Regions from separate parts of the Streptomyces sp. NPDC012508 genome, predicted to be linked through region 4. Evidence: riboswitches for the same ligand, from Rfam matches in the RefSeq annotation. Region 4 holds a riboswitch; each other region holds the start of a gene.

What was found. Region 4 has a riboswitch for cyclic di-AMP ahead of ACFY8U_RS14315 (M23 family metallopeptidase). Riboswitches for the same ligand answer to the same signal wherever they lie in the genome.
Region 1: linked by a shared signal. The riboswitch ahead of ACFY8U_RS27475 (M23 family metallopeptidase) and the one ahead of ACFY8U_RS14315 (M23 family metallopeptidase) in region 4 are both predicted to bind cyclic di-AMP.
Region 2: linked by a shared signal. The riboswitch ahead of ACFY8U_RS32375 (transglycosylase family protein) and the one ahead of ACFY8U_RS14315 (M23 family metallopeptidase) in region 4 are both predicted to bind cyclic di-AMP.
Region 3: linked by a shared signal. The riboswitch ahead of ACFY8U_RS09645 (transglycosylase SLT domain-containing protein) and the one ahead of ACFY8U_RS14315 (M23 family metallopeptidase) in region 4 are both predicted to bind cyclic di-AMP.

What each region holds. Positions count from the first base shown of each region.
Region 1 covers NZ_JBIBEO010000008.1:359,918-367,191, reverse strand. Annotated here, with positions in the region: gene ACFY8U_RS27485 (pitrilysin family protein) at 1-1,162, shown strand, start outside; gene ACFY8U_RS27480 (M16 family metallopeptidase) at 1,189-2,556, shown strand; cyclic di-AMP (ydaO/yuaA leader) riboswitch at 2,770-2,936, shown strand; gene ACFY8U_RS27475 (M23 family metallopeptidase) at 2,949-3,734, shown strand; gene ACFY8U_RS27470 (GntR family transcriptional regulator) at 3,905-4,588, shown strand; gene ACFY8U_RS27465 (HPr family phosphocarrier protein) at 4,821-5,102, opposite strand; gene ACFY8U_RS27460 (GNAT family N-acetyltransferase) at 5,279-7,274, shown strand, end outside.
Region 2 covers NZ_JBIBEO010000011.1:60,778-68,051, reverse strand. Annotated here, with positions in the region: gene ACFY8U_RS32395 (nucleoside triphosphate pyrophosphohydrolase) at 1-409, shown strand, start outside; gene ACFY8U_RS32390 (globin domain-containing protein) at 478-1,683, opposite strand; gene ACFY8U_RS32385 (cytochrome P450) at 1,782-3,035, shown strand; gene ACFY8U_RS32380 (transglycosylase family protein) at 3,230-4,171, shown strand; cyclic di-AMP (ydaO/yuaA leader) riboswitch at 4,431-4,606, shown strand; gene ACFY8U_RS32375 (transglycosylase family protein) at 4,610-5,308, shown strand; gene eno (phosphopyruvate hydratase) at 5,619-6,905, shown strand; gene ACFY8U_RS32365 (septum formation initiator family protein) at 7,012-7,274, shown strand, end outside.
Region 3 covers NZ_JBIBEO010000002.1:784,783-792,056, reverse strand. Annotated here, with positions in the region: gene ACFY8U_RS09650 (phosphoribosyltransferase family protein) at 1-1,274, shown strand, start outside; gene ACFY8U_RS09645 (transglycosylase SLT domain-containing protein) at 1,301-2,149, opposite strand; cyclic di-AMP (ydaO/yuaA leader) riboswitch at 2,154-2,339, opposite strand; gene ACFY8U_RS09640 (phosphocholine-specific phospholipase C) at 2,626-4,650, opposite strand; gene ACFY8U_RS09635 (lipopolysaccharide assembly protein LapA domain-containing protein) at 4,833-5,087, opposite strand; gene ACFY8U_RS09630 (PAS domain-containing protein) at 5,328-7,274, shown strand, end outside.
Region 4 covers NZ_JBIBEO010000004.1:17,938-25,211, forward strand. Annotated here, with positions in the region: gene lhgO (L-2-hydroxyglutarate oxidase) at 1-155, shown strand, start outside; gene trmB (tRNA (guanosine(46)-N7)-methyltransferase TrmB) at 212-994, shown strand; gene ACFY8U_RS14305 (PrsW family intramembrane metalloprotease) at 1,073-2,389, shown strand; gene ACFY8U_RS14310 (aldo/keto reductase) at 2,410-3,357, opposite strand; gene ACFY8U_RS14315 (M23 family metallopeptidase) at 3,503-4,597, opposite strand; cyclic di-AMP (ydaO/yuaA leader) riboswitch at 4,609-4,756, opposite strand; gene ACFY8U_RS14320 (PP2C family protein-serine/threonine phosphatase) at 4,969-6,243, opposite strand; gene ACFY8U_RS14325 (MerR family transcriptional regulator) at 6,382-7,122, opposite strand; tRNA gene ACFY8U_RS14330 (tRNA-Met) at 7,236-7,274, opposite strand, start outside.

The sequences.
Region 1 (7,274 bases), on a different contig from region 4:
GATGTTCCAGGGCTCGAAGCAGGTCCACGGCAACGGCCACTTCGAGCTGGTGCAGGGCGCGGGCGGTTCGCTCAACGGCACGACGAGCTTCGAGCGCACCAATTACTTCGAGACCATGCCCACCCACCAGCTGGAGCTCGCGCTCTGGCTGGAGGCGGACCGCATGGGCTCGCTGCTCGCCGCCCTGGACGACGAGTCCATGGAGAACCAGCGCGACGTCGTCAAGAACGAGCGCCGCCAGCGGTACGACAACGTGCCCTACGGCACGGCCTTCGAGAAGCTGACCGCGCTGGCCTACCCCGAGGGTCACCCCTACCACCACACGCCGATCGGCTCCATGGCCGACCTGGACGCGGCGACGCTGGAGGACGCGCGGGCCTTCTTCCGCACGTACTACGCGCCGAACAACGCGGTGCTCTCGGTCGTCGGCGACATCGACCCGGCGCAGACCCTGGCCTGGATCGAGAAGTACTTCGGCTCCATCCCGTCCCACGACGGCAAGCTGCCGCCGCGCGACGGCACGCTCCCCGACACCATCGGCGAGCAGCTGCGCGAGGTCGTCGAGGAGGAGGTCCCGGCCCGCGCGCTGATGGCCGCCTACCGCCTCCCGCACGACGGCACGCGCGAGTGCGACGCCGCCGACCTCGCCCTGACCGTCCTCGGCGGCGGCGAGTCCTCCCGGCTCCACAACCGGCTGGTCCGCCGCGACCGTACGGCCGTGGCCGCCGGCTTCGGCCTGCTCCGCCTGGCCGGCGCGCCCTCGCTCGGCTGGCTGGACGTCAAGACGTCCGGCGGGGTCGAGGTGCCCGAGATCGAGGCCGCCGTCGACGAGGAGCTGGCCCGGTTCGCCTCCGAGGGCCCGACGCCCGAGGAGATGGAGCGCGCCCAGGCCCAGTTGGAGCGGGAGTGGCTGGACCGGCTCGGCACGGTCGCGGGCCGCGCCGACGAACTCTGCCGCTACGCGGTCCTGTTCGGCGACCCGCAGCTCGCCCTGACCGCCGTCAACCGGGTCCTGGACGTCACCGCCGAGGAGGTGCGTGCCGTCGCCGAGGCCCAGCTGCGGCCGGACAACCGCGCGGTGCTGGTCTACGAGCCGATCGGCACCGAACAGAACGACGCCGAGCAGAGCGACAGCGACGAGGAAGAGGGAGCGGACCAGTGACCGACGCTGCCGCGTCTTTGACGAGCATGACGTTCCACCCGCAGCCGGAGCCGGGCACCGCCAGGCCCTGGGCCTTCCCGGCCCCGGACCGCGGAGCGCTGGACAACGGCCTGACCGTGCTGCGCTGCCACCGCCCCGGCCAGCAGGTCGTCGCCGTCGAGATCTTCTTCGACGCCCCGCTGGAGGCCGAGCCCGCGGGCCTCGACGGAGTCGCCACGATCATGGCCCGCGCGCTCTCCGAGGGCACGGACCAGCACAGCGCCGAGGAGTTCGCGGCCGAGCTGGAGCGCTGCGGCGCCACGCTCGACGCGCACGCCGACCACCCGGGTGTACGGGTCTCCCTGGAGGTCCCCGTCTCGCGGCTGCCCAAGGCGCTCGGGCTGCTCTCCGAGGCCCTGATCGCGCCCGCGTTCCTCGAGACCGAGGTCGAGCGACTGGTGCGCAACCGTCTCGACGAGATCCCGCACGAGACGGCCAACCCGGCCCGCCGGGCGGCCAAGCAGCTCTCCAAGGAGCTGTTCCCGGCCGGTTCGCGCATGTCCCGGCCGCGCCAGGGCACCGAGGAGACGGTGGAGGCGATCGACGCCGCCGCCGTCCGCGCGTTCTTCGAGGCGCACATCCGGCCCTCCACGGCCACGGCCGTCGTCGTCGGCGACCTGACCGACGTCGACCTGGACAAGGTGCTCGCCGAGACGCTCGGCGCCTGGACGGGGAACTCCGCCGAGTCCCGCCCGGTTCCGCCGATCACGGCCGACGACACCGGCCGTGTGGTCATCGTCGACCGCCCGGGTGCCGTCCAGACGCAGCTGCTGATCGGCCGTGTCGGCGCGGACCGGCACGACCGCGTCTGGCCGGCCCAGGTCCTCGGCACGTACTGCCTCGGCGGCACGCTCACCTCCCGCCTGGACCGCGTCCTGCGCGAGGAGAAGGGCTACACCTACGGCGTCCGCGCCTTCGGCCAGGTGCTGCGCTCCGACGGCAAGGGCAACGGCGCCTCGATGCTCGCCATCAGCGGCTCCGTCGACACACCCAACACCGGCCCGGCACTTGACGACCTGTGGAAGGTGCTGCGCACCCTCGCCGCGGAGGGTCTGACGGACGCCGAGCGCGATGTCGCCGTGCAGAACCTGGTGGGCGTGGCACCGCTCAAGTACGAGACCGCCGCCTCCGTCGCCGGGACCCTCGCCGACCAGGTCGAGCAGCACCTTCCGGACGATTTCCAGGCGCAGTTGTACGCGCGCCTCGCCGAGACCGGCACGGTGGAGGCGACGGCCGCGGTCGTCAACGCCTTCCCCGTGGACCGTCTCGTCACCGTGCTCGTGGGTGACGCGTCGGAGATCGAGGAGCCGGTGCGCGCCCTCGGCATCGGCGAAGTGACCGTCGTCACCGGCTGATTGAGCCGGACCGCCGGCGCGGTCGGCGGCACCGGAGGACCCCGACGTCACAGTACGTCGGGGTCCTCCTTTTTTGTCCGTATTGCCGCAGAGGGTGGGTGTATGGCCTGTGGCATGTCTTACAAACTGGCGTGTCTGTTTGGTGATTGAAAGATGGTCCGCTTAGCGTCAGTCCGGCTGTTCGCCAGTTGCACCCGCCGCACCCGCGGCATCGGACAGTCATCGCCGAGTCCCCGTCAGGCGCGAGCCTGGGGAGCCGGGGACCCACACGAAGTCCCTGGGGTGAATCGGACGCCTTCGCACCCGTGCGGAGGGGCCCGTAGGAGACCTTCCTGCTCCGAACCCGTCAGCTAACCCGGTAGGCGAGAAGGAAGGAAAGGAACAGCCCCTACATGGCGTTCACCCGTGCCACCGGGAAGCATCGTGGTCCGAGCCGTCTGGCGCGCCGCAGCGCCGGCATCGCCGGCGTCGCGACCCTCGCCACCACCGGCGTCATCGGAACCCTCGCCTCCCCGGCACTCGCCGTCGACACGGACGCGGCCCCCTCCGTCGAGGACACCGGGCTGACCCAGATCGTCGCCGCCGACTCCCTCGCCGAGACCGTCGACGCCCAGGCCGCCGCCCAGGAGCGCGAGGCCGCCGAGGCCGAGGCGAAGCGCAAGGCGGAGGCCCGTGCCAAGGCCGAAGCGAAGCGCAAGGCGGAGGCCCGCGCCAAGGAGATCCGCGAGGCCAAGGAGCGCGCCGCCCGTGAGGCCGAGCGCAAGCGCCTGAACTCCTTCCAGCTCCCCGTGGCCGGCTCGTACGTCAGCACCGGTTACAAGACCGGCGGCTCGCTCTGGTCCTCCGGCAGTCACTCCGGCATCGACTTCCACGCCGCCTCCGGCAGCAAGGTCGTCTCCGTCGGCTCCGGCACCGTCGTCGAGGCCGGCTGGGGCGGCGCGTACGGCAACAACGTCGTCATCCGGATGAACGACGGCACGTACACCCAGTACGGTCACCTCTCGGCCATCAGTGTCGGGGTCGGCCAGTCCGTCACCCCGGGCCAGCAGATAGGCATCTCGGGCTCGACCGGCAACTCCACCGGCCCGCACCTCCACTTCGAGGCCCGCACCACCGCCGAGTACGGCTCGGACATCAACCCGATCGCGTACCTCCGCGCCCGCGGTGTGAACGTCTGACCGTTCGCGGTCTTCCCAGCGCGTCAGAAAAGCCCCGGCTCGTACTAGGCCGGGGCTTTTCGCTGACCAAAAACATATCCATGGTTCCGGGGGAGCCATCGGAAACAATGCCCTGCTGCAATAGAGTCCCGGGAGAACCGGTTTCGCGCGGATTAAGGCGGAGGTCGAACATGCGCATTCCCGCGCACTCTGTATGCACGGCGATCCGGGACGACATCGTCCTCGGGGTCTTCGAGCGCGGCAGCCGGCTGACCGAGGAGCAGTTGGCCCGCCGTTACGGAGTCTCCCGCGTCCCCGTCCGCGAGGCGCTGCGCACCCTGGAGTCCGAGGGCTTCGTGATCACCCGCCGGCACGCGGGCGCCCACGTCGCGGAGCCCAGCGAGCAGGAGGCGGCCGACCTGCTGGACGTACGGTCCCTGCTCGAACCGCTCGGTGCCGCGCGCGCCGCGCAGCGCCGCACGGAGGCGCACCTCAAGGTGCTGCGGGGCCTGGTCAGGCTGGGGCAGGAGCGGGCCAGGCGGGGGCAGGCGGAAGACCTGCGCTCGCTCGGCGGCTGGTTCCACGAGACGCTGGCCCAGGCCTCGGGCAGCCCGGCGCTCACCGCCCTGCTCACCCAGCTCCGGCACAAGATCGCCTGGATGTACGCGGTCGAGATCCCCGCCCAGCCCGTCGAGGCATGGGCCGAGCACGGCGCGATCGTGGACGCGGTGGCGCGCGGCGACGCCGAACGGGCTCGTGCGCTGACGGCGTCGCACGCCGAACGGTCCCTGGCGCTGCACCGGCTGAAACGCCCGGAGCGCGGGCGTGTGAGGGTTTCGCAACATGTCGTCAACACCGCGAGCGTCCGGAATTAACGAGCGGGCCGTATACAAAGGGTGGGAATTTCGCGGGCCTGTCCCTTCGTACAGGGGATGGCGCCCGGAAATTTTCGGTGCGCAAAGTGCTGCCCGCAATGCGTCGCCCGCAATGCGCTGACCGCAATGCGCTGACCGCAAATACGTCGCACGGAGTGTGCCCGCGGAATCGGGGGGACGAAAAAGCCGCGCCGCCGGTGTTCCGGCGTGCGCGGCTTTTTCGGAGATCAGGTCAGACGGTCTCGGGAAGCTCCTCGAGCCCCTCGGCAACCAGCTTCGCCAGGCGGTCGAGCGCGGCCTCGGCACCCTCGGCGTCCGAAGCGAGAACGATCTCCTCGCCGCCCTGCGCTCCCAGGCCGAGCACCGCGAGCATCGACGCGGCGTTCACCGGGTTGCCATCGGCCTTGGCGATCGTCACGGGGACGCCGGAGGCCGTGGTGGCACGGACGAAGATGGAGGCGGGGCGGGCGTGCAGGCCCTCGGCCCAGCCGACGTTGACGCGGCGCTCAGCCATGGTGTTGCCCTTCAAGTCTCAAGCGGGTTGTCTAGACCAGTCTCTCACGGGCCGCGGGGTGCTCGTGGCCGACCTTCGGCCCCCGCGGGAAGGCCGATCGGTCCTCCTTACCTTGCATGGCGACCACGCGCCGCGCGACCGGTGCCCGTGTCGGACTCCGGCCGTACGCTTGCCCCATGCAGTCGGAACAGCCGGGTCGGCAGGCGGAACAGCCGGAGCACGCCTACCCCGACCACTGGGAAGCGGACGTGGTCCTCCGTGACGGCGGCACCGCGCGCATCAGACCCATCACCGCCGACGACGCCGAACGGCTGGTCAGCTTCTACGAGCAGGTCTCCGACGAGTCGAAGTACTACCGCTTCTTCGCGCCGTACCCGAGGCTCTCCGCCAAGGACGTGCACCGCTTCACCCATCACGACTTCGTCGACCGGGTGGGACTCGCCGCGACGGTCGGCGGGGAGTTCATCGCCACCGTGCGGTACGACCGGATCGACGACCGCGGCATGCCCGCCTCCGCACCGGCCGACGAGGCCGAGGTCGCGTTCCTGGTCCAGGACGCCCACCAGGGGCGGGGCGTGGCATCCGCCCTGCTCGAACACATCGGGGCGGTGGCGCGCGAGCGGGACATCCGCCGGTTCGCGGCGGAGGTGCTGCCCGCGAACACCAAGATGATCAAGGTCTTCACCGACGCCGGGTACACCCAGAAGCGGAGCTTCGAGGACGGCTCGGTACGGCTCCATCTCGACCTGGAGCCCACCGACCGCTCGCTCGCCGTGCAGCGCGCGCGGGAGCAGCGGGCCGAGGCCCGTTCCGTACAGCGGCTCCTCACTCCCGGCTCGGTCGCCGTCGTCGGCGCCGGACGCACACCGGGCGGGGTGGGCCGGACGGTCCTGCGAAACCTCCTGGACGGCGGGTTCGGCGGGCGTACGTACGCGGTGAACCGCGCGCTCCCCGAGGAGACCGGCACGCTCGAGGGAGTGCCGGCCTTCCGCTCCGTCGCGGACATCGGAGAGCCGGTGGACCTCGCGATCGTGGCCGTGCCCGCCGAGCGCGTGCCGGAGGCCGTCGCCGACTGCGGGGAGCACGGGGTGCGGGGGCTCGTCGTCCTCTCCGCGGGCTACGCCGAGACGGGGACGGCGGAGGGCAGGGACCGGCAGCGGGAGCTGGTGCGGCAGGCCCGCTCGTACGGGATGCGGATCATCGGGCCCAACGCGTTCGGGATCATCAACACCTCGGCCGGTGTCCGGCTGAATGCCTCGCTCGCGCCGCAGTTGCCGGCCGCCGGACGGATCGGGCTCTTCACCCAGTCCGGCGCGATCGGGATCGCGCTCCTCGCCGGACTGCACCGGCACGGCGCGGGCATCTCCTCCTTCATCTCGGCCGGCAACCGGGCCGACGTCTCCGGCAACGACTTCCTCCAGCACTGGTACGACGACCCGGAGACGGACGTCGTCCTGCTGTACCTGGAGTCCATCGGGAACCCGCGGAAGTTCACCCGGCTGGCCCGCCGCACGGCGGCGGTCAAACCGGTCGTGGTGGTCAAGGGCGCGCGGCACAGCGGGAGCGCGCCGCCGGGGCACCGCGTGCCGGTCACCCGGATCCCGCACGCCACGGTCTCCGCCCTGCTCCGGCAGGCCGGAGTCATCCGCGTCGACACCGTGACCGAACTCGTCGACGCCGGGCTGCTCCTGGCGGGCCAGCCGCTGCCCGCCGGGCCGCGCGTGGCAATCCTCGGCAACTCCGAGTCGCTCGGGCTGCTGACGTACGACGCCTGTCTGACGGAGGGGCTCCGCCCGCACCGCCCGCTGGACCTGACGACGGGCGCCAGCCCCGCGGACTTCCGCGCTGCGCTGACGGCCGCGCTCGCGGACGACGCGTGCGACGCGGTCGTCGTGACCGCGATCCCGTGGGTCGGCGAGAACGGCGCGGTCGAGTCCGGTGACGGCGAGGTCCTCGCGGCGTACCTCCGCGAGGCGGTCGCCTCCGCCCCGTCTCCGGCGAAGCCGGTGGTCGTGGTCCACGTGGAGATGGGCGGCCTGGCGGAAGCGCTCTCGGCGGCGACGAGCACGCGCCCGCCCGCGCGCCGTCCGCTCGGGGCTGCCCAGCCCGCCGGGCCCAAGAGCCCGGACGCCCCGGTGGGCGGGCCCCCGGGCGGGGCGGCGTCAGCTTCTC
Region 2 (7,274 bases), on a different contig from region 4:
GGAGGACGAGGAGGAACCCTTCTCCGTCGACGACGTCGCCGGGACGATCGTGGAGAAGCTGATCCACCGCCACCCGCACGTCTTCGGCGACGCCACGGCCGAGACGCCGGAAGAGGTCAAGGAGCACTGGCTGCGCACCAAGGCGATCGAGAAGCAGCGCGACTCGGTCACCGAAGGGGTGCCGCTCGGTCAGCCCGGCCTCGCGCTCGCCGCGAAGCTTGCGGGCCGGGTGCGGACGGCGGGCCTGGACGTCGAACTGCCGAAGGGTGAGGGGATCGGCTACGAGCTGCTCGAGCTCGCGGCACGGGCGGAGGTGTCGGGCGTCGACCCGGAAGCGGCCCTGCGCGCGGCCGCCCGCGTGTACCGGGACACGATCCTCGCGGCGGAGGCCGCCCTCAGGACGGCGTGAACGCACGGAGCGGGGCCACCGGGGCTTGCGAGAGCACCGGGAGCGGCGGGGTGTCGGCCGGGTTCTGATCAGGGGCCGTGCGGTGCCCGTGCCGCCGGGTCGTGCCAGGGGACTTCCGGGGGGTCGATGAACCACTCCGCCGTGCCGATCGCACGGGTGCCGAAGCCGGCCACGGCCGGCAGGCGGTCGTGGTGGACGCGGGCCGCGCCGAGATGGTCGAGGACCGGGAGGGCCTCGGCGAGGAAGCCGGGCGGACCCGCCAGGTACACGTCGTGGGCCGGCCAGTTGCCGCAGGTGTACAGCGCGTGGAGCAGCCGCTCGGTGGCCTGGTCGCGGGGGTGGCGGGGCGCGGAGGTGATGTACGTGACGTGCAGCCCGGGTATCCGTTCCCGCAGGCGCTCGGCGTCCTCCTTCCCGTACAGGTACTCCTTCGCGCGCGCGACGAGGAAGAGCCGGGCCTCGACGCCCTCCGGTCCTGCCGCCACCTCTTCGAGCAGCGCCTTGACGGGCGCCCAGCCGGTCCCGGCGGCGATGTAGCTGCGCGGGTCGCCCGGCGCGGTCCGCGCGGTCAGCGCGCCGCCGGGCGCGCTCAGCCGCAGCCACTCGCCCTCCCGCGTGTCGTCGACGAGCGCCGTGCTCATCGCACCGCCCGGGATGCGGCTGACGTGCAGGTCCACCGTCCCGTCCGCGCGGACGGCGTTGGCCAGGGAGTACGTCCGCCACACCCGGGGGACCCGCAGCGAGCTGACGCCGACGTACTGTCCGGGCAGATGGGCGAAGGGGCGGCGCGGCTTCAGGGTGAGGACCGCCAGGTCCTCGCCGAGCAGCTCGCGCCGGACGACGACGGCGTCCCACCACGCCGGCTGCCCCTCGGCCTCGGCCTGGTCGGCGCCTCGCATCATGAGCTCGGCGACGTACCCGTACGCCTCGGTCCACGCCTTCTCGGCCTCGACGGTCCAGGCGGCCCCGGCGGCGTGGGCGAAGGCGGCGGTGAGGCTGGAGCCGAGAGCGGCGTAGAGCGCGGGGGTGGCGAGGAACTTGCGGTGGTCGCGTCCCAGATGGGCGAGGTACTCCGGCAGCCCGGGGTCCTCCAGGTGGGCCACGACATGGGTGAGCGCGGCGAAGAGCCGGTCGCGCTGGGCCCGCATGTCCTCGGGGAAGAGCTCGCGGACGCCCGGGTTGTGCCAGAACAGATGGGAGTAGAAGAAGGTGACGGCATGTTCGGCCCGCCTCTCGACGACGGCGAACGTGCTTCTGAGTAACTGGGCATCCACGCGGGAGAATCTAGGCCACGCGCCTTCACAGGACGATCACATCTCGGGGACCGGTCGGCCCGGAGGCCGACGCGACGCCGACCTTGTACCGTCTCAGGGTGAGTACGCCCCCCGCCCAGCCCCCCGCTCCCGAGCTCTTCACCTGGGAGTTCGCGACCGATCCGTACCCCGCCTACGCCTGGCTGCGTGAGCACGCGCCCGTGCACCGGGCGAAGCTCCCCAGCGGGGTCGAGGCGTGGCTGGTGACGCGGTACGCGGACGCCCGGCAGGCCCTCGCCGACCAGCGGCTCTCCAAGAACCCGGCGCACCACGACGAGCCGGCGCACGCCAAGGGGAAGACGGGGATCCCGGGGGAGCGCAAGGCCGAGCTGATGACACATCTGCTCAATATCGACCCACCCGACCACACCCGGCTGCGGCGGCTGGTCTCCAAGGCGTTCACCCCGCGCCGGGTCGCCGAGTTCGCTCCCCGGGTGCAGGAGCTGACGGACCGGCTGATCGACTCCTTCGCTGCGAAGGGCGAGGCCGACCTCATCCACGAGTTCGCCTTCCCCCTGCCCATCTACGCGATCTGCGACCTGCTCGGCGTGCCGGCCGAGGACCAGGACGACTTCCGGGACTGGGCCGGGATGATGATCCGGCACGGCGGAGGACCGCGCGGCGGTGTGGCGCGGTCGGTCAAGAGGATGCGCGGGTATCTGGCGGAGCTGATCCACCGTAAGCGGCTCGATCCCGGCGACGACCTGATCTCGGGGCTCATCAAGGCCTCCGACCACGGCGAGCACCTCACCGAGAACGAGGCCGCCGCGATGGCCTTCATCCTGCTCTTCGCCGGCTTCGAGACCACGGTCAACCTGGTGGGCAACGGGGTCTACGCCCTGCTGCGCAACCCCGGTCAGCGCGAGCGGCTCCAGGCCTCGCTCGCGGCGGGGGAGCAGGGGCTCCTGGAGACCGGTGTCGAGGAGCTGCTGCGCTACGACGGGCCGGTGGAGCTGGCGACCTGGCGGTACGCCATGGAGCCGCTGACGATCGGCGGGCAGCGGATCCCGGCGGGTGATCCGGTCCTCGTGGTGCTGGCCGCCGCCGACCGCGACCCGGCGCGCTTCGAGGAGCCGGACACGCTCGATCTGTCCCGGCGCGACAACCAGCACCTCGGCTACGGGCACGGCATCCACTACTGCATCGGCGCGCCGCTCGCCCGCCTCGAAGGGCAGATCGCGCTCGCGACGCTGCTGACTCGCCTGCCGGACCTGCGACTTGCCGCGGATCCGGCCGATCTGCGGTGGCGCGGAGGGCTCATCATGCGGGGATTGCGCACGCTTCCGGTCGAGTTCTCCCCTTTGGGTGACTGACGGACCGTCAAGACTGTGACTTTCGCGTGATCTCCGCTGCATCGACTTGTTACTGACGTTCGAATGCCGCTACGTTCACCGTCACCTCAGCAGTCACGCGAAAGGCCCTCCCCATGCGCTCCGGGAACGGACGACACCGCAGACCCCGCCAGGCCCCCGCCATCGTTGTCGCCGCAGGCGTGACGGGATCGGCCTTGGCGCTTCCCCTCCTGGGTGCCGGCTCGGCGTCCGCCGCCGACGCCGCCACCTGGGACCGGGTCGCCGAGTGCGAGTCGGGCGGCCTGTGGAGCGCCCACTTCGGCAACGGGCTCTACGGCGGACTCCAGTTCACCCAGGAGAGCTGGGAGCGGCACGGCGGCCTCGCGTACGCGACCAGTGCGGACCTCGCCAGCCGCGCCCAGCAGATCGCGGTGGCGGAGAGGGCGTTCGCCGCGGGCGACACGCAGTGGGCCACCTGCGCCCCGATCGCCGGGCTGACGAACGACGGCGCCAGGCCCGATGTGGACCCGGGCCCGGCCGTGAAGCCGGCGGAGCCCACGGGTCCCCTCCCGGAGTCGAACCGGACCGCGGGCCTTCCGGCCGGATCCGAGACGTCGTCCCCCGAGGCCGGCACCCCCGAGGCGGAGACCCCCGAGACCACCTCGCGGGGGGCGGACAGGTCGACCGCGACGCCTGAGGCGTCCACCACGCCCGGGACGTCCGGCACGCCCAGCGCTCCGTCGACCCCGGGTACCGGGAAGCATCGCGGCGACGCGGCTCCGGAGGAGTCGGTCAATCCGGGCAAGAGTGGCGAAAAGGGCCGCCATGCCTCCCCGGCCGACTCGCCGACCGGCACCCCGTCTGACACCCCGACACCTGGCGCGGACGCCGATGCGGCAGATCAGGACAACCGGGGCAGTAAGGGCACTCCGGACAGCCTGGACAACACGGCCGCTCAGGACATCACCGACGCGATCGGTGAATACACCGTCAAGCCGGGCGACAACCTCTCGGCGATCGCCCAGCAGAACGAACTCCCGGGCGGCTGGGGCGCCCTCTACGACGCCAACCGCTCGACGGTGGGCACCGATCCGGACCTCATTCTCCCTGGCCAGAGCCTCGACCTCAGTCTCGGGTCGACCGCGAACCAGGGGTAGTTCGGGATCGTATGTCCGGTTCTGCGCCAGTGAGACATGGGTCTCTTTGTCTCAACTGGCGCGTCCCGTCCGCAAACTCTGCTTCCGTCACCTCTCACCTGCGTAAATACCCTTCGTCCCGAGGTAAGTAGGGATGATTTGTCCGACCTGGACCTCTTTGAACTTCCCCCGGGTCTGTGTCTACGGTCAGGACCGCTCGCCACCGCGGGCCCCGTCGACCGAATCGCCGAATCCTGCCGTCGGCCGATGGGAACAGTCGTCGCGTCAAGCGCCGTAGGCAGGAGCGGGGGACCCAAGGTAAGTGCCGTCCCCGGCCGTTGAGACAGACGGCCGACGGACCGGCTTGGGGTGAAGCCGCGCGCAAGGTCGCGCGGCCGGGCAACTCACATGGCCCGAACCCGACAGCTCACCTCGCAGGCGTCGGTGAGGAGAAGTTCCATGCTGTTTTCCGCCAAGGGCAAACACCGTCGTGCCTCCAAGGCCACCCGCGCCGTCGCCCTCGCCGGTGTCGCCGGTGTCGCCGTCGCCGCCCCGCTGATGACCGCCGGGTCCGCCTCGGCCGCCACGGCCTCCGAGTGGGACACCGTCGCCCAGTGCGAGTCCGGTGGCAACTGGTCCATCAACACCGGCAACGGCTACTACGGCGGCCTGCAGTTCTCCGCCTCCACCTGGGCCGCCTACGGTGGCACCGCGTACGCCGCCACCGCCGACCAGGCCTCGAAGTCGCAGCAGATCACCATCGCCGAGAAGGTCCTCGCCGGCCAGGGCAAGGGTGCCTGGCCGAGCTGTGGCGTCGGCCTCTCCAACGCCGCCTACACCGGTGGCGCCGCCGAGACCGCGCCGGCGAAGCCGGCCGCCCCGAAGCAGCAGGAGCGTCAGGCCGAGGAGCCGACGACCCGCAGCGAGACGCGGACCGCCCCGAAGAAGGCCGAGTCCACGAAGACCGTCACCACCCCGACCGGCAAGAAGGTCAAGAAGGGTGACGGCGAGTACAAGGTCGTCGCCGGTGACACCCTGAGCACCATCGCCGCCGCGCACGACGTCAAGGGCGGCTGGGCGAAGCTCTTCGAGCTCAACAAGGACGTCGTCGAGGACGCCGACCTGATCTTCCCGGGCCAGCAGCTTCACCTGAAGTGAGCCCGGCGGCTCGCGTGAGTCCGGCGGCTCACGCGGGTCCGATGACCCTCCCGCGGTGACCACCCCGGTCCGGAGCGTTCTTCCCCCGTGCGCTCCGGGCCGGGGTTCCGCGTGTCCGGGGGCGCAGCCCCGGTTACCACCGAGTAGTTCTGGGGGTCTTTGGCCCCAGATGCGTGCCCTTGGGTCCTTTTTCGTCCCAGGGGGCGGGCGCCCGGCCGACGGGAGCCCTGGAGCCGGTTAGGCTCTTGCCGCAAGGCCAAAGCGACCCTGCACCGCAAGCGTCACATCTAGCGTCACATCCCAGAAGGAGATGCTCGTGCCGTCCATCGACGTCGTCGTAGCCCGGGAAATCCTGGACTCCCGAGGCAACCCCACGGTCGAGGTCGAGGTCGGCCTCGACGACGGCAGCACCGGCCGTGCTGCTGTTCCGTCCGGTGCCTCCACCGGTGCGTTCGAGGCCATTGAGCTCCGTGACGGAGACAAGAACCGCTACCAGGGCAAGGGCGTCGAGAAGGCCGTCCTCGCCGTGATCGAGCAGATCGGCCCGGAGCTCGTCGGCTACGACGCCACCGAGCAGCGCCTCATCGACCAGGCCATGTTCGACCTGGACGCCACGGACAACAAGGCCTCCCTCGGCGCCAACGCCATCCTCGGTGTCTCCCTCGCCGTCGCGCACGCCGCGTCCGAGGCCTCCGACCTCCCGCTCTTCCGCTACCTCGGCGGCCCGAACGCGCACCTGCTGCCCGTTCCGATGATGAACATCCTGAACGGCGGCTCGCACGCCGACTCCAACGTGGACATCCAGGAGTTCATGATCGCGCCGATCGGCGCGGAGTCCTTCTCCGAGGCCCTGCGCTGGGGCACCGAGGTCTACCACACCCTCAAGTCCGTCCTGAAGACCAAGGGCCTGTCCACCGGCCTCGGCGACGAGGGCGGCTTCGCCCCGAACCTGGACTCCAACCGTGAGGCGCTCGACCTCATCCTGGAGGCCATCAAGCAGGCCGGTTACGTCCCGGGCAAGGACATCGCGCTGGCGCTCGACGTCGCCGCGTCCGAGTTCTACAAGGACGGCTCGTACGAGTTCGAGGGCAAGTCCCGCTCGGCCGCCGAGATGACCGAGTACTACGAGGAGCTCGTCTCCGCGTACCCGCTGGTCTCCATCGAGGACCCGCTGTTCGAGGACGACTGGGCCGGCTGGAAGGTCCTCACCGACAAGCTGGGCTCCAAGGTCCAGATCGTCGGCGACGACCTGTTCGTCACCAACCCGGAGCGCCTGGCCCGCGGCATCGAGGACGGCGCCGCCAACGCCCTGCTTGTCAAGGTCAACCAGATCGGTTCGCTGACCGAGACCCTGGACGCCGTCGAGCTGGCCCAGCGCAACGGCTTCAAGTGCATGATGTCGCACCGCTCCGGCGAGACCGAGGACGTCACCATCGCCGACCTCGCCGTCGCCACCAACTGCGGCCAGATCAAGACCGGCGCCCCGGCCCGCTCCGAGCGCGTCGCCAAGTACAACCAGCTCCTGCGCATCGAGGAGATCCTCGACGACGCGGCCGTCTACGCCGGCCGCAGCGCCTTCCCGCGCTTCAAGGGCTGATCGGCTGATCCCGGGGAACCCTCGGTTACGTACGTCCCCGCACCCGGTCCCGTACCGTGTGCGGGGACGCACTTGTTACGGGACGACACAGGGGAGGCGACAGGAGATGGCCGCGAAGGACCGGGACCGGTTCTCCACCGCGACCAGGATCAGGTTGCTCGGCGAGCAGACCGCCGCCCGTGTCTACCGCTCCCAGACCCGCCGTCAGGCCCGCCGCTCCCGGCTCACCGGCCGGGCCGCCTTCCTCGCCCTGGTGGTCTGCTCGCTGGTCGTCGCGCTCGCGTACCCCATGCGCCAGTACGTCTCCCAGCGCGGCGAGATCGCCGAGCAGGAGCGCCAGGCCGCCGACGCCGCCGCGCGCGTCGAGGA
Region 3 (7,274 bases), on a different contig from region 4:
CGGACGCAGGACGGCAGCTCGCCGCACGCCTGGAGCACCTCAAGGGCCATGACGTCGTGGTCCTGGGACTTCCCCGCGGCGGCGTGCCGGTCGCCGAACAGGTCGCGGACGCACTCGGAGCGCCCCTGGACGTCTGTCTCGTACGCAAACTGGGGGTGCCCTTCCAGCCGGAGCTGGCCATGGGCGCCATCGGCGAGGGCGGCGTCCGGGTCCTCAACGACCATGTCCTTGCCGACACCCGGGTCTCCGGCGGCGACCTGGCCGCTGTCGAGGCCCGTGAGCGCACCGTGCTCGGGCAGCGGGCCCGGCGCTATCGGGGCGACCGCCCACCGGCCCGCCTCGACGGCCGGACGGCCGTGGTCGTCGACGACGGACTGGCGACGGGCGCCACGGCGGTGGCCGCCTGCCGGGTCGTCCGTGCCCAGGGGGCCGCGCGGATCGTCCTCGCGGTGCCCGTCGCGCCGAGCGACTGGCCGGAGCGGATCGGCCGGGAGGCGGACGAGACCATCAGCGTCCACGAACCGGCGTTCTTCTACGCGATCGGCCAGTTCTACGAGGACTTCTCGCAGACACCGGACGAGGAGGTCGTCGCCTGTCTGGAGCGCCACCACGCCCGGCGCGGCACGGACGACCAGGACCCGGAGGTGCGCATCCCGGCGGGGGAGGCGCGGGTCGGGGGCCACCTGGTGGTGCCCGACGGCGCCCCGGGGATCGTGCTGTTCGCCCACGGCAGCGGCAGCAGCCGGCACAGCCCCCGCAACCGGGCCGTCGCGGAGAGCCTGAACCGCGCCGGTCTCGGAACGCTCCTGTTCGACCTGCTCACCGAGGAGGAGGCAGACGACCGCAGCAATGTGTTCGACACGGAGTTGCTGGCCGGCCGGCTGGCCAGGGCCACGCACTGGCTGGCGGGCCGGCCGGGCCTCGACGGGCTATGGATCGGCTACTTCGGCGCCAGCACGGGCGCCGCGGCCGCCCTGTGGGCTGCCGCCGACCCGCTGTCCGACGTGGCCGCCGTCGTCTCGCGCGGCGGCCGCCCGGACCTCGCCGGGGCGCGCCTCGCGCAGGTGCGCGCCCCGACGCTGCTGATCGTGGGGGGCCGCGATCCCCTCGTCCGGGAGCTGAACGAGACGGCGCAGGCGCGGCTCACCTGCGAGAACCGGCTTGTCGTCGTCGACGGTGCCGGGCACCTCTTCGAGGAGCCGGGCACGCTGGAAGTGGTCGGCGAACTCGCCGCGGGCTGGTTCGCCGACCACTTCCGGAGCGCTCGTGGGTGAGCGCCCGCCCGTTTCCGGAGCGACTGTCAGTACGGTCCGTTGACGTTGTCGATGGAGCCGTAGCGGTCCGCGGCGTAGTTGCAGGCAGCGGTGATGTTGGCGACCGGGTCGAAGAGGTCCATGGACGTACCGGGCACGTGGTAGGCCAGGAAGGTCGGCTCGATCACCTGCAGGAGGCCCTTGGACGGGGTGCCCTTGACGGCGTTGGAGTCCCAGAGGTTGATGGCCTGCGGGTTGCCCGAGGACTCACGCATGATGTTGCGGTGGATGCCCTCGTACGAACCGGGAATGCCGTACTTCTGCAGGACGTCGAGCGACTCGCGGATCCAGCCGTCCAGGTCGTTGGTGTAGCTCTTGGCGGCGGCCGGAGCGGCCTTGGCGGGGGTCTTGGTCGCGGCGGCGCCGGGAGCGGCGCTCCGCTCCTGCGAGCGGTCCGCGCGGTCCGTGCTCGTCGTACGGGCCGAGGACTTCTGCTTCTTGGCGGCGGCGGGCTTCCCGCTCAGCGAGAGTTCCAGACCGGGGTGAATAAGTGACGGATTGTCACCGACGGCCTTGCGATTCGCCTGGTACAGGGCCTTCCAGCCGCCTCGCACACCCTGTTCGTGCGCGATCACGGAAAGGGAGTCACCGCCGACGACGGTATAGATCTTGGCGGCGGAATTCCCCGCCGCGGGAACCGATTCCGCGATCTTCGCCGGGCTGGTGAAGGCGGTCTTCTGGATGGGCGCGACGGCGGGCGCCGCGTTCGGCGCCGCGTGCGCGCCGGCCGTCGCGACGAGGGGGAGAGCCAGCGCGGCTCCACCCGTACTCGCGAGGGCGATACTGCGGCTGAGGGGACGTCGCTTGGGGCGCCGGTGCTTACCGTGAGCGGGCATGAAGGATTCCTCTCCGGCGCCTGCGGGGTGAGCTGTCGGGTTCGGGCTGGAGCTGCCCGGCCGCACGGGTGCGGCTTCACCCCAAGCCGCTCCGGAAATCCGGGCGGCGAAAAAACTGGGTCCCCCGCTCCTGCCGACGGGTGAATGGCTGGTCTTTTCGGACGGTGGCAGGATTCGGCGATCCGTCCGGGTCGAGGGTGACCGTAGGCGAGAAATGTCGGACGGAACAAGGCTGGGCGTGGATGCGAAATGAACAGGGAATTCAGAAATGAGTTCCCGGCGGCGACGAGCACACCGAACTGCCTTGGGGCGTAAGGGGAGGGGGTCCGTCCGGATAGGTTGCGTCCCGATCGCGTGATTCATGTCACCCGGACGGCCAAAACGGTCATACCCGTAAATTAAGCCGAGTCGAGAAAAGGGACACAAGGGCATGAAATTGCCCTTGTGTCCCTTTTGGTAGGGACTGATGGTGTACGTCAGCCTGTGATGCTCGAGGCGCCGGTCTCGATGTGACCGGTGTAACGGCGCGACCAGGTGCCGTCGATGTCGGCCGTGATCGTGAAGTCGTACCAGCCGTCGTTGTACGCCACGGCGTTGAAGAAGTCCTCGCGCGAGGAGTTCGCCGGGACCGTGTACGTCCACGGCCCGTCCGTGCGGTAGGCGTTCGAGCGGATCGTGAAGGTCGCGGGACCGGCCGAGGCGTTGGTCATCCTGAAGTAGATCGCCGTCTTCCCGGTGCCCGGCTCGGTCGCGAACCGCGCCGCCACCTCGATCGCCTTGCCGGCCTTCGACGCGTCACCGATGAAACGGCGCAGGAAGCGGTTGGGGCCCATCATCGAGATGTCGTACTTGCCCGACCCGGACCCGAGCCCGATGTTGAAGAAGTCCGTGGACGTCGCCCCCGGGTCCACCGTGTACTGCCATGCCGCCGTGTCCCGGTGCTGGTGCGGGTGGATCGTGAAGTGCGCGGCCCGCTTCGCCTGCGCGCCGTGGTTCGTCATCGAGAACCAGGCGAGGATCTTGCCCGCCGCACCGAACTCGAACCGGTCGAGGTTGCCGTTGACCTGGTACGGCACGGCGCGCGCCGGACGGGTGCCGGACTCCTGCGCGGGCAGGGCGTTGTCCTGCGGCACCGGGTTCGGCAGCGGGCCGCAGGTGGACTGCCCGATGACCTTGGCCGTGGAGGGCAGGCCGGAGGGAACTCCGTACACCGGCCGCGCGAAGTCGAAGACACCCGTCAGGTCGCCGGTGACCTTCCGCCGCCAGGCGCTGATGTTCGGACAGGTGGCGGGGGTTCCGATGGCGGCCGTCCAGGTCTCCATGAAGCGCAGGACCGAGGTGTGGTCGAAGACCTCGGAGCTCACCCAGCCGCCGCGCGTCCAGGGCGACATGACGAGCATCGGGACACGGAAGCCCAGGCCGACCGGCACGCCGTCGATGTACTCGCCTGGGGTCCCGGGCGGAGCGACCGGCGGCGGCACATGGTCGAAGAACCCGTCGTTCTCGTCGTAGTTGAGGAACAGCACGGTCGAGTCGAAGACCTCGGGGTTCGCGGCCAGCGCGCGGTAGACGAGATCGACGAAGTGCGCGCCGTCGCCGGGCGGGGCGTAGGGGTGCTCGGAGAACGCCTCGCTCGCCACCACCCAGGAGACCTGTGGAAGGGTTCCGGCGAGGGCGTCGGCGCGGATCGCGGCGGCTATGTCGTCCGGGGTGGAGCCGGTGACCTTCGGCACGGAGCCCATGCCGCGGTCGTACAGCGGGTCGCCCGGCCGCGCGTCGGTGAACTTCTTGAAGTACGCGAGGCCGTTGTCGCCGTAGTTGTCCTGGGCGTTCTGGTAGACCTTCCAGCTCACACCGGCCCGTTGGAGCGCCTCGGCGTACGTCTCCCAGGTGAGCCCGGACTCTTCGCCGCCGTCCTTGCTGGAGGCGTCGATCTTGCCGCTCCAGAGGAAGGTGCGGTTCGGGCCCGTGGCGCTGAGAGCCGAGCAGAAGTACGCGTCGCAGACGGTGTAGTTGTCGGCGAGGGCGTAGTGGAAGGGGATGTCACCGCGGTCGAGATAGCCGAGGGTGCGGGTGTTGCCGACGCCCGTGACCCAGTTGTCCATCCGGCCCTTGTTCCACGCGGCGTGCTGCGAGGTCCAGCTGTGCGGCAGGTCCCCGTTGCACTGCGCCAGGGTCTCCCCGTCGACACCGCCCGCCGGCGGGGTGGCGCTCAGCTTCCACGGGTACTGGCGGCCGCCCCAGTTGGGCTGGTTGAACATGCCCCAGCCGCCCGGGATGTTCCCCGCCGCCCGGTCGCCGAAGCCGCGGACGCCGCGCAGTCTGCCGAAGTAGTGGTCGAAGCTGCGGTTCTCCTGCATGAGGATCACGACGTGCTTGACGTCGGTGATGGTGCCGGTCGCGGCGGAGGCGGCGGCCGACGCCGTGCCCGTGGGCAGCGTCGCACCCGCCACGAGCCCTGCCCCGATCCCGACGAATCCCCTGCGGCTGATGGGAGTCATGCCCCGCCTCTCGTGTCCCCGCGTGCCTCCTTGGCACACGGTGGACAGGATGGGGGAGGCGAGCTTAAAGGTATACCTTCGTGCGGTAATTCTTGGGTGAACTTACGAAGGGCGGCGGATGGTGGCGATTTGATTGGTCATGAAACGAACCAATGCGACGAGCGACACCGTACGGGTGCCGGTCAGCGTCGGGCGCGCCGACGGGCGATGAGCAGGCCGAGGACGATCCCCACGAGCAGAGTGACCGTGAGGACGCTCCAGAGCGGCAGCGTGACCTCCGAGAACCACAGGCGGATCGTGACCGAGTCGGTGTTCACCGCGATGAACCAGATCGCGAGGGCCGCGAGTACCACGAAACCGATCGTGCGCAGGCGCATGTCCTTGCCCTTGACCGTCACGGTCGGGGGAGGATGCGTCGATGATGCCTTACGGGCCATGCAGCCCATTATCGGACGTTTCGGGCGAGCGCGCTGGCTGTCGGATGTCCGTCATGGCCGGGATGCCTCGATTCGTGCCGAGGGTTAGGCTGCGTCGACGACCGCAGATGATCCGCTGACGGATGCCCGCCGACAGATGTCCGTCGACGCCGAGTGCGAGGCACGATGGCAGAGCGTGAGGAACAAGCGGGGCAGGAAGCCCCGGAGGTACCGGCAACCCCCGAAGGGCGGGAAGCCTCTGTGGGGCGTGGCCCCGAGGGGCGACAGGCCGTCGCCGTCTTCGACGACAGCGGTCTGGTCGTCGTCTGGACCCGGGCCGCCGAACGCCTCCTCGGCGTCCCCCGCGCCGCCATCCTCGGCCGCCCCGTGACCGAACTGCTCACGCTCGTCGACCTCGAGAAGTTGACCGAGGGAGTCACGGTGGGGCCGGTGGGGGAGGGGGACCCTCCCGGCCGCTGGGGTCTGTGGCCCGCAGGTCCGCTTCCCGGCGGAATCCGTTCCGGAGTCCTCGACGCCGTCTTCACCCAGTCCCCGGTCGGCCTGCACGTGCTCGACGCCGACCTGAACGTCCTCCGGATCAATTCGGCGGCCGGCGGGTTGCGCGGGGCCTCCGAGGAGGAGATCATCGGCCGCCCGTTCTCCGAGGTCTACTCCCGATTCGGCGCCGGATCGTTCGAGGACGCCCTCCGTGAGGTCCTGGCCTCAGGTGTGCCCATCTTCGACCAGCGGGTCGCGGGCTACCCCCTCGCGGATCCCGAACGCGAACACATCTACACGGTCTCCGTCTTCCGGCTCGAGGACGACCTGGGCCGTCCCCTCGGCCTCGTCGCCTCCGCCGTCGACGTCACCGCCCGCGACCGTGCCCGCGACCGGCTGGCCGTGCTGCACCGCGTCCACGCGCGGATGGGGCTCCGCCTGGACGCCGTCCAGTGCGCCCGCGAGCTCGTCCGGGCCGTCGTGCCCACCTTCGCCGACGTCGCCCACGTCGCCCTCACCACCGCGGAGCTCCACAGCCCCGACACGGACACGACGTGGGGAGACACGGCACTGCGCTGCGTGGCCGGCTGGCCCCCCGAGGCGGACGAGGCGCCGGAGGTGGGCGCCGCCCTGGACATGCCCTACGGCGACGCGCACGGGCCGGCTCCGTACGTGGAGGAGGCTCACGCGGCCGGGCCCACCCTCGTCGTGCCCCTCACCCTGCGCAGCGTCCTCCTCGGCGTCGCCCACTTCTCCCGGCCGCGCAGGCCCGACCCCTTCGAGGACGACGATCTGCGTCTCGCGGCGGACCTCGCCGCCCACACCGCCGTCTGCCTCGACAACGCCCGGCGCTACGAGCACGACCACGCGGTGGCACTCGCCCTGAAGGGAAACCTCGCCCGGTCGGGCCGCACCGGCCGGAGCGCCCTGGAGACGGCACACCGCTACCTCCCCACCGGACTCGGCGGCGGCGCCTGGTTCGACGTCATCCCGCTCTCCGGCAACCGTGTCGCCCTGACGGTCGGTCATGTCGAGGGCATCGGCCCGGAGGCCATGGCGGCCATGGTTCAACTCCGTTCGGCTGTCCAGGTGTTGTCCGCGCTCGACCTCGACCCGCACGATCTGCTCGCACGGCTCGACGACACCACACGCCGCCTCGGCGAGGAACGCGTGGCCGCCGGTACGGGGGGACCGCTGACCGCCCAGTGCGTGTACGCCGTGCACGACCCGGTCACGGAGACCTGCGCGATCGCCCGCGCCGGCCACCAGACCGTCCTCGTCGGACACTCCGACGGAAGCTGGCGGAGCGGTCTCCTGGAGGAGACGACCGCGCTGGGCGGTGAAGGTCCGCCGTTCGCCGCCGACGAGATCCCGGTGCCACCCGGCAGCACCCTCGTCCTCCTGTCCGGCCGGGCCGCCCCCGACGACGCGGCGCTCGCCGGGCTGCGCGCGCGGCTGGCCGGCGCGGTTCCGCCGCGTGCGATCAGCGCATCGGACCTCCACGACCTCCCCCTCGACCAGGCGGCCGTCCTCGTCGCCCGCACCCGGTCGCTCGACGCGGACGACGTCGCCTGCTGGGAGGTCACCCCCGAACTGACCGCCGTGTCCGAGGCCCGCCGCTGGGCCGTCCGCACCCTTGAGGAATGGGGCCTGACGGAGACGGCCTTCGCCGTCGAGCTCATCGTCAGCGAGCTCGTGACCAACGCGATC
Region 4 (7,274 bases):
CGCAGGCGGTGCTGCGGGACGGGACGCTGGTGGACGACTTCCTGATCCGCGAGGCGCCGAGGACGGTCCACGTCCTGAACGCGCCGAGCCCGGCGGCGACGGCGTCCCTGCCGATCGGCCGCGAGGTGGCCCGCCGTGCCCTGGCTCTGCTGTAGCCCTCACCGGGACGGGAGGGGGCACCCCGGCCCCGGCACGTAGAATTGGGCGCATTGTGTCTGAGACCCGTGAAACCGCCGCCCGTACCGAGCCCGTCGTCTTCCAGCGGGGCAGTCAGAGGTTCGCCGCCGGGGAAGGGCCGCTGCCCGACCCCGCCGGGTCGCACCACGAGCGGCGGATCCGCAGCTTCCAGCCCCGCCGCAGCCGCGTCACCGCCGGTCAGGCCGAGGCGCTGCTCAAGCGCTGGCCCGACTGGGGTCTCGACATCGACGGCAAGCGGATCCTCGATCTGGACGACATGTTCGGCGGCCTTCCCGTCGTCCTGGAGATCGGCTTCGGCATGGGCGAGGCCACGGCGCAGATGGCAGCCGCCGACCCCGGCACCGGCATCCTCGCCGTGGACGTCCACACCCCCGGCCAGGGCAACCTCCTCGGTCTCGCCGACCGGGGCGGCATGGAGAACGTGCGAGTCGCCAACGGCGACGCGATCATCCTGCTCCGCGAGATGCTCGACGCCGACGCCCTCGACGGCTGCCGCGTCTACTTCCCGGACCCCTGGCCCAAGAAGCGCCACCACAAGCGGCGGCTGATCCAGCCCGAGTTCCTCACGCTGCTCGCGACGCGGATGAAGCCCGGCGCCGTCCTGCACTGCGCCACGGACTGGGAGGAGTACGCCGAGCAGATGCTCGAGGTGCTCTCCGCCCACCCCGACTTCGAGAACACCCAGCCCGACGGCGGCTACGCGCCCCGCCCGGCCTTCCGCCCCCTCACCCGCTTCGAGGGGCAGGGCCTGGACAAGGGCCATGTCGTGCACGACCTGCTTTTCCACAGGAAGTAGGGCCGCTTCTCCACAGGAAACGGCCGAAGACGGAGAACCCCGTCGCGGGTGTCAGTCCCGCTCGTTAGGGTCGCTCACGTGTCGAACCGCGTCCCCGTCCCCACCCGGGACACCGAAGAGCCGGACTTTGCGGCCGTCCCGGACCGCGCCCAGTGGCGCTACAGGCCTCGTCGCGCCTTCTGGCGCAGCAAGGTGGTCCGGGCCGTCGCCGTGATCACCGTGCTCGCGATCTGCGCGCTGGTGATCCTGGCGATCGTGCGGGAGCAGACCGGCACGGAGGGCTTCCTCGTCGGGCTCGCGCTGGCCGTCCTGCCCGTTCCGCTGCTGCTGGCCGCCTTCCGCTGGCTGGACCGGGTCGAACCGGGTCCCTGGCGCAATCTGATCTTCGCCTTCGTCTGGGGCGCCTTCGCCGCCACGCTCGTCGCGATCCTCGCCAACTCCTTCGCGGTCCGCTGGATCGCGACCGCCACCGCCGACCCCGCCTCCGCCGAGTCCCTCGGCGCCACGGTCGTCGCACCGGTCGTGGAGGAGAGCGCCAAGGCCGCGGCGATCCTGCTGATCTTCCTCTTCCGCAGACGGCACTTCACCGGACTCGTCGACGGCGTCGTGGTCGCCGGCTTCACCGCCACCGGCTTCGCCTTCACCGAGAACATCCTCTATCTCGGCAACGCCTTCGGCGAGGACCAGGACGTCGGTTCCGGCGGCCTCGGCGCCATGACCGCGGGCACGTTCTTCGTACGGGTCGTGATGTCGCCGTTCGCGCATCCGCTCTTCACCGTCTTCACCGGCCTCGGCTTCGCCTTCGCCGCCCTCGCCACCTCCCGCCGCAAGTTCCTGCGGCTGCGCCGGACGCTGCTGCCGCTGGCCGGACTGCTCCTCGCCATGGGCATGCACGCCCTGTGGAACGGCTCGGCGACGATGCTCGGGCCGCTGGGCTTCATCCTGGTCTACGGCATGTTCATGGTGCCCACCCTCGCCCTGCTCACCTGGCTCGCGATATGGAGCCGGCAGCGCGAGCTGCGCACGATATCCGGGCAGCTCCCGGCGTACGCGGCGGCCGGCTGGCTCTCGCCCGCGGAGCCGCTCGCGCTCTCCTCGATGCGGGCCCGCTCCGTGGCCCGTGACTTCGCCCGCCGTACGTACGGCAAGCCGGCCGCCGCCGCGGTCGGGGAGTACGAGGCGTTCGCGACGACCCTCGCGTTCCTGCGCCATCGCGCGCAGCGCGGCGCGGCGGGACCGGAGTTCACCGCGCGCGAGCAGGAGCTGCTCCACCACCTCTGGCAGCGCAAGGCGGTCGCATCGCCCGCCCTGACGTACGCGGCGCGGGCGACGGGCCGGGTGTGGGCGCCGCCGCAGTACCTCGACTACGGCGGCTACAACCCGTACCGCAGCTAGGCGCCCCTCTCTGCACGCTCCTAGGCCGCGGAGGCCTCCGTCAGGAGGGCCAGTTCGGCGTCGGTCAGTCGCAGGTCCGCGACCGCGACCAGGGCCGGGAGCTGCTCGACCGTACGGGCCGAGGCGATCGGCGCGGCGACGGTCGGCCGGGACGCGAGCCAGGCCAGGGCGACGGTGGCGACCTCCGCGCCGTGCGCCTCGGCCACGGTGTCGAGCGCGGCCAGGATCCGCCGGCCCCGCTCGGTCCCGGCGTGCGCGGCGGCGCCCTCGGCGCGGACGCTGTCGACGGTCTTCCCCGGGCGGTACTTGCCCGTGAGGAAGCCGGACGCCAGCGCGAAGTACGGGACGGCCGCGAGCCCGGCCCGCTCGGTGGTGGCCATCAGCTCGCCCTCGTACGTGTCGCGTGAGAGCAGGTTGTAGTGCGGCTGCAGGGCGACGTAGCGGGCGAGCCCCTCGGTCTCGGCGAAGTCGAGGGAGGCCTGGAGCCGCTCGGGCGCGATGTTGGAGGCGGCGACGGCCCGCACCTTGCCGTCCTTCACCAGCTGGTCCAGCGCGGTGACGATCTCCTCGACCGGGACGGAGGTGTCGTCGAAGTGCGTGTAGTACAGGTCGATGTAGTCCGTGCCGAGCCGGCGCAGCGACTCCTCCGCCGCGGCCTTGATGGTGGTCGCGGAGAGGCCCTTGTACCGGGGGTGGGCGCCGCCCTTGGTGGCGAGGACGATGTCGGAGCGGTTGCCGCGGGTGGCCAGCCACTTGCCGATGAGCGTCTCGGACTCGCCGCCCTGGTTGCCCTCGGCCCAGTGGGAGTACATGTCGGCGGTGTCGATGAAGTTGCCGCCCGCGGCGGTGTAGGCGTCGAGGACGGCGAGGGACTGCGCCTGGTCGGCCGACCAGCCGAAGACGTTGCCGCCCAGCGCCAGGGGGAAGACGTGCAGGTCGGAGCTGCCCAGCGGGCGAAGAGAGGTCATGCGAAGCTCGAACACCCACGGCTGTACGGGTATTCCGGAAGCCCTGGCGTCGGGGGGACGCCGCCAGGACTGCCGAAGCCGTGGGAAGGAGCGCGGGGAGCCGGCGCGACGCGCGCGGGGAGCCGGCGCGTGTTCGCGCGCGGGGTCAGACGGAGATGCCCTTGCCCGCCAGCCAGGCCGCCGGGTCGACGCCCGCGCCGCCCGGGGTGTGGACCTCCAGGTGCAGGTGCGGCCCGGTCACGTTGCCGGTCGCGCCCACGCGGCCGATGGTGTCACCGGTGCCCACGGACTGGCCGACGCTCGCCGTCATCGAGGACAGGTGCGCGTACCAGACCTCCGTGCCGTCCTCCAGCTCCAGGACGATCCGGTAGCCGTACGAGCCGGACCAGCCCGCTGACGTGATCGTGCCGCCGTGCACCGCCTTGACCGGGGTGCCGGTGGGCGCCGCGAAGTCGAGGCCGGTGTGCTGGCCGGAGGACCACATGGAGCCGGACTGGCCGTACGTGGAGGTGAGGGTGTACGAGGACGTGGGCAGCGAGTAGCTCGCGGCGAGCTTCGCGAGGCGCTCCGCCTCGGCCTTCGCCGCGGCGGCCTCCTCGGCCTTCCGCTTCTCCTCGGCCGCCGCCTTCTCCGCCGCGTCCGCCTTCGCCGCCGCCTCGGCCGCGGCCTTCTCGGCCGCCGCCTTCTCCGCCGCGGCCTTCTTGTCGGCGTCGGCGGAGGCCTGCTGCTGCTCGGCCTGCTGCATGATGCGGGCGCGCAGCGCCTCGCCGGCGTCCGCCGTCGAGGCGGCCGGGGAGCCTTCGGCCCTGTCGGTGCTGTCGGCCGGGAGCGCCAGGGTGGCCGTGAGCGGCTGCGGGTTGTTGCTCCCGGAGCCCGTACCGTCCGTGCCGTCCTCGCCGGAGATCAGGTCGCCGACGCCGGGCAGCTCGGAGGCGTCCGGCAGGTTCAGATCGGGGAGGGATATCGAGACGGGCGGCTTGTCCTTGGCGGTCGCCATGCCGCCCGCGCCGACGGCCGCGATGACGCCGACACCGAGGACGGTGGAGGAGCGGGCGAACGCGGAGCGCTGCTTCACGACACGGTGACGGCCGCCCGAACGGGCCTGCTGGCGAAGGGAGTCCTCGGTGGGGTTCCACTCCCCCCACGTCGTCGCGTCGTCGTCCGTCCCGGCGGCGCCCGGGGCGCCGAACGCGTTGAACCCGTCAGAAAGACCCTCGGGAGCAGGGGTGTTGGACGCCACGGAGGCGTACTCCTTTCCTTCCTTCTCGCCTACCGGGTTAGCTGACGGGTTCGGAGCAGGAAGGTCTCCTACGGGCGGTGTCGCACGGGTGCGACGGTGCCCGATTCACCCCAAGTGGTGGTTCCCCGGTTCCCTTTCGAGATTCGGCGCGTGCGCGCGGTGCCGTCTCTTACGACGGCTGGGACGACCGCGCTGCGTTATCGAACGTTAATAGACACGAGGGCCGGATTCCAAGCTGTTCTGCTTGATCATTCCCGAGATTGAACTGGTACAGCCCGATTTGATCCCGCTTCAGTCCAGACCTTTACTGCCGCCCCGAAACTGACGGTTCGTCAATTGTTATCGCAGCGGTACCTCTCCACTACGGATGGTCACGGCACCACGGGCATCGTCCTGCGCCGCTCCGGCTGCCCGGCCGCAGGCCGGCTCACCGCGAGCAGTGCCATGTCGTCCGTGGAGCCTCCGCCCGTGTACCGGCGGACGTCGTCGACCAGCGCGTCGAGCAGTTCCTCGGGTCCCGGGAAGATCCGCCCGGCGAGCCGCTCGGCCGGATCGTAGAAGGCCCCCGAGGCGTCGCGCGCCTCGGAGAGCCCGTCGGTGTAGAGGAGCAGCGTGGCCCCCGGCGGGTACGGGACCTCGTCGGCCCGGTCCGGCCAGGCGGCAAGCTCGCCCATGCCGAGCGGCAGGGCGGGCTCGGTCGGTTCGAGGTGGGCGAGGCCTCCGTCCGCGTACAGCAGCAGCGGCTCGGGGTGGCCGCGGTTCACCACCCGTACGTGCCCGTCCCCGCGCGGGATCTCGGCCAGGACGGCGGTGGTGAACCCCTCGAAGGCGTCGAGGCTGGAGCGGCGCGTACCCTCCCGGGCCAGGGCCCGCTCCAGGCGCTGTGCGACGCCCTCGAGGGAGGCCTCCTGCTCGGCCGCCTCCCGGAAGGCGCCGATCACGATGGCGACCGCCTCCACCGCGTCGAGCCCCTTGCCCCGGACGTCACCGACCACGAGCCGTACCCCGTACGGCGTGTCCTGGACGGCGAACAGGTCGCCGCCGATGAACGCGTCCGCCTGCGCGGCCTCGTAGCGGGCGGCGACATGGAGCCCGCCGATCCGCTCGGCGGGCGTCGGCAGGACGGCCTTCTGCGCGGTCTCCGCGATCACCCGCGCCGAGGCGAGCCGCTCCCCGCTGCGCACTACGACCCGGTTGACCAGCAGGGCGAGGGCGGAGACCGTGATGACGGTCAACGTCTCCGTGAGGGACGGGACTTCGGTGGCGGTCCCGTTGTAGAGGTGCAGCCCGACGCCGGCGAGGATCGCGGCGATGCCCGTGAGCAGCGTCGTCAGCATCGAGAAGAACGGGGCGGCGAGGAGCGGCGCGGCCGAGAACATCGGAGCGGCCGTGTACGCGGGCGGGGTGGAGAGGTCGAAGACGACCCCGCCGAGGATCACCAGCGGGGGCAGGGCGCGGAGGAACCGGCGGGTCCGCTCGGCACGCGCCCGGGGGGTCCCGTTCCCGTTCCCGTTTCCCTGCCCGTTCCCCTTGCCGTTCCCGTTCCCCTTGCCGTTCCCGTGCCCCTTGCCGTTCCCGTGCCCCTTGCCGTTCCCGTGCCCCTTGCCGTTCCCGTTTCCCTTCCCGTTCCCGCTCCCCTGCCCCACCTGTGCTCTCCTGCCCGGTCCGTACACGGCGACGGACCGTACCGTGCCCACCCCAGGGTGCCGGGCGCCGCGCCGCGCGGCGACCTTCGCTCGGCCAAGTGGGTTACCTCGGCGGGGGCAGACGCCGGGGTCGGCCGCTCAAAGGTTGCGCTCCGCGTAGACGGTCATCGCGTCCCGTACGAGGAGAACGGTGCCCTCGCCGTGCTGGTCGTAGTTCCGGCCGAAGCGCGGGTCGTCGACGTACATCCGGCCGAGGCCGATCACGTACTCCTTCGTCGGCGTCGTGGTGGTCGACAGCCATGCGACGTGGCGCCGCGCGATCGCCTGGACCTCGTCGCTGTCGGCGGCGAGGCCGTCCCGTGCCGCCTGCCCGAAGTCACGGGCGATGCCGGCCTGCTCGTCCATGAACGCCTGCTTCTCCTCGGCGCCGAGCGAGCGCCACCAGCGGTCGCCCTTCTCGTACGCCTCGCGGCCCCAGCGCTCGGTGACCTCCTCCTCGTACTGCGTGTGATCGAACCCGTCGAACACTTCTTCCGCCATGAGTTCTTCTCCGTTCTCCGTCTTGTGGAGAGTGGTCCGCACCGCCTCGATCTGCCGCCCGATCCGCTCCCGCTCCCGTTCGAGGAGCAGCAGATGGGTGCGCAGAGCGGCGGGCGTGTCCCGCTGACCCTCCAGGACCTCGGCGATGGCGGGCAGGGAGAGCCCGAGCTCGCGCAGCAGCAGGATGCGCTGCAGCCGCACGAGCGCCGCCTGGTCGTAGTACCGGTAACCGTTGGCGCCGATCCGGCTCGGCTCCAGCAGTCCGCGCTCTCCGTAGTGCCGGAGAGTGCGGCTGGTGGTGCCGGCCTTCTTGGCGATCTCCTGGATCGACCACTCCATGAGGAAAACGCTAAATCTTGACGTTGCGTAAAGGTCAAGCCCGATCGTCCGGACCCCGGACACGACGAAGGCCCGGATCCAGTGACTGGATCCGGGCCTTCGTTGCTACTGAGTAGCGGGGACAGGATTTGAACCTGCGACCTCTGGGTTAT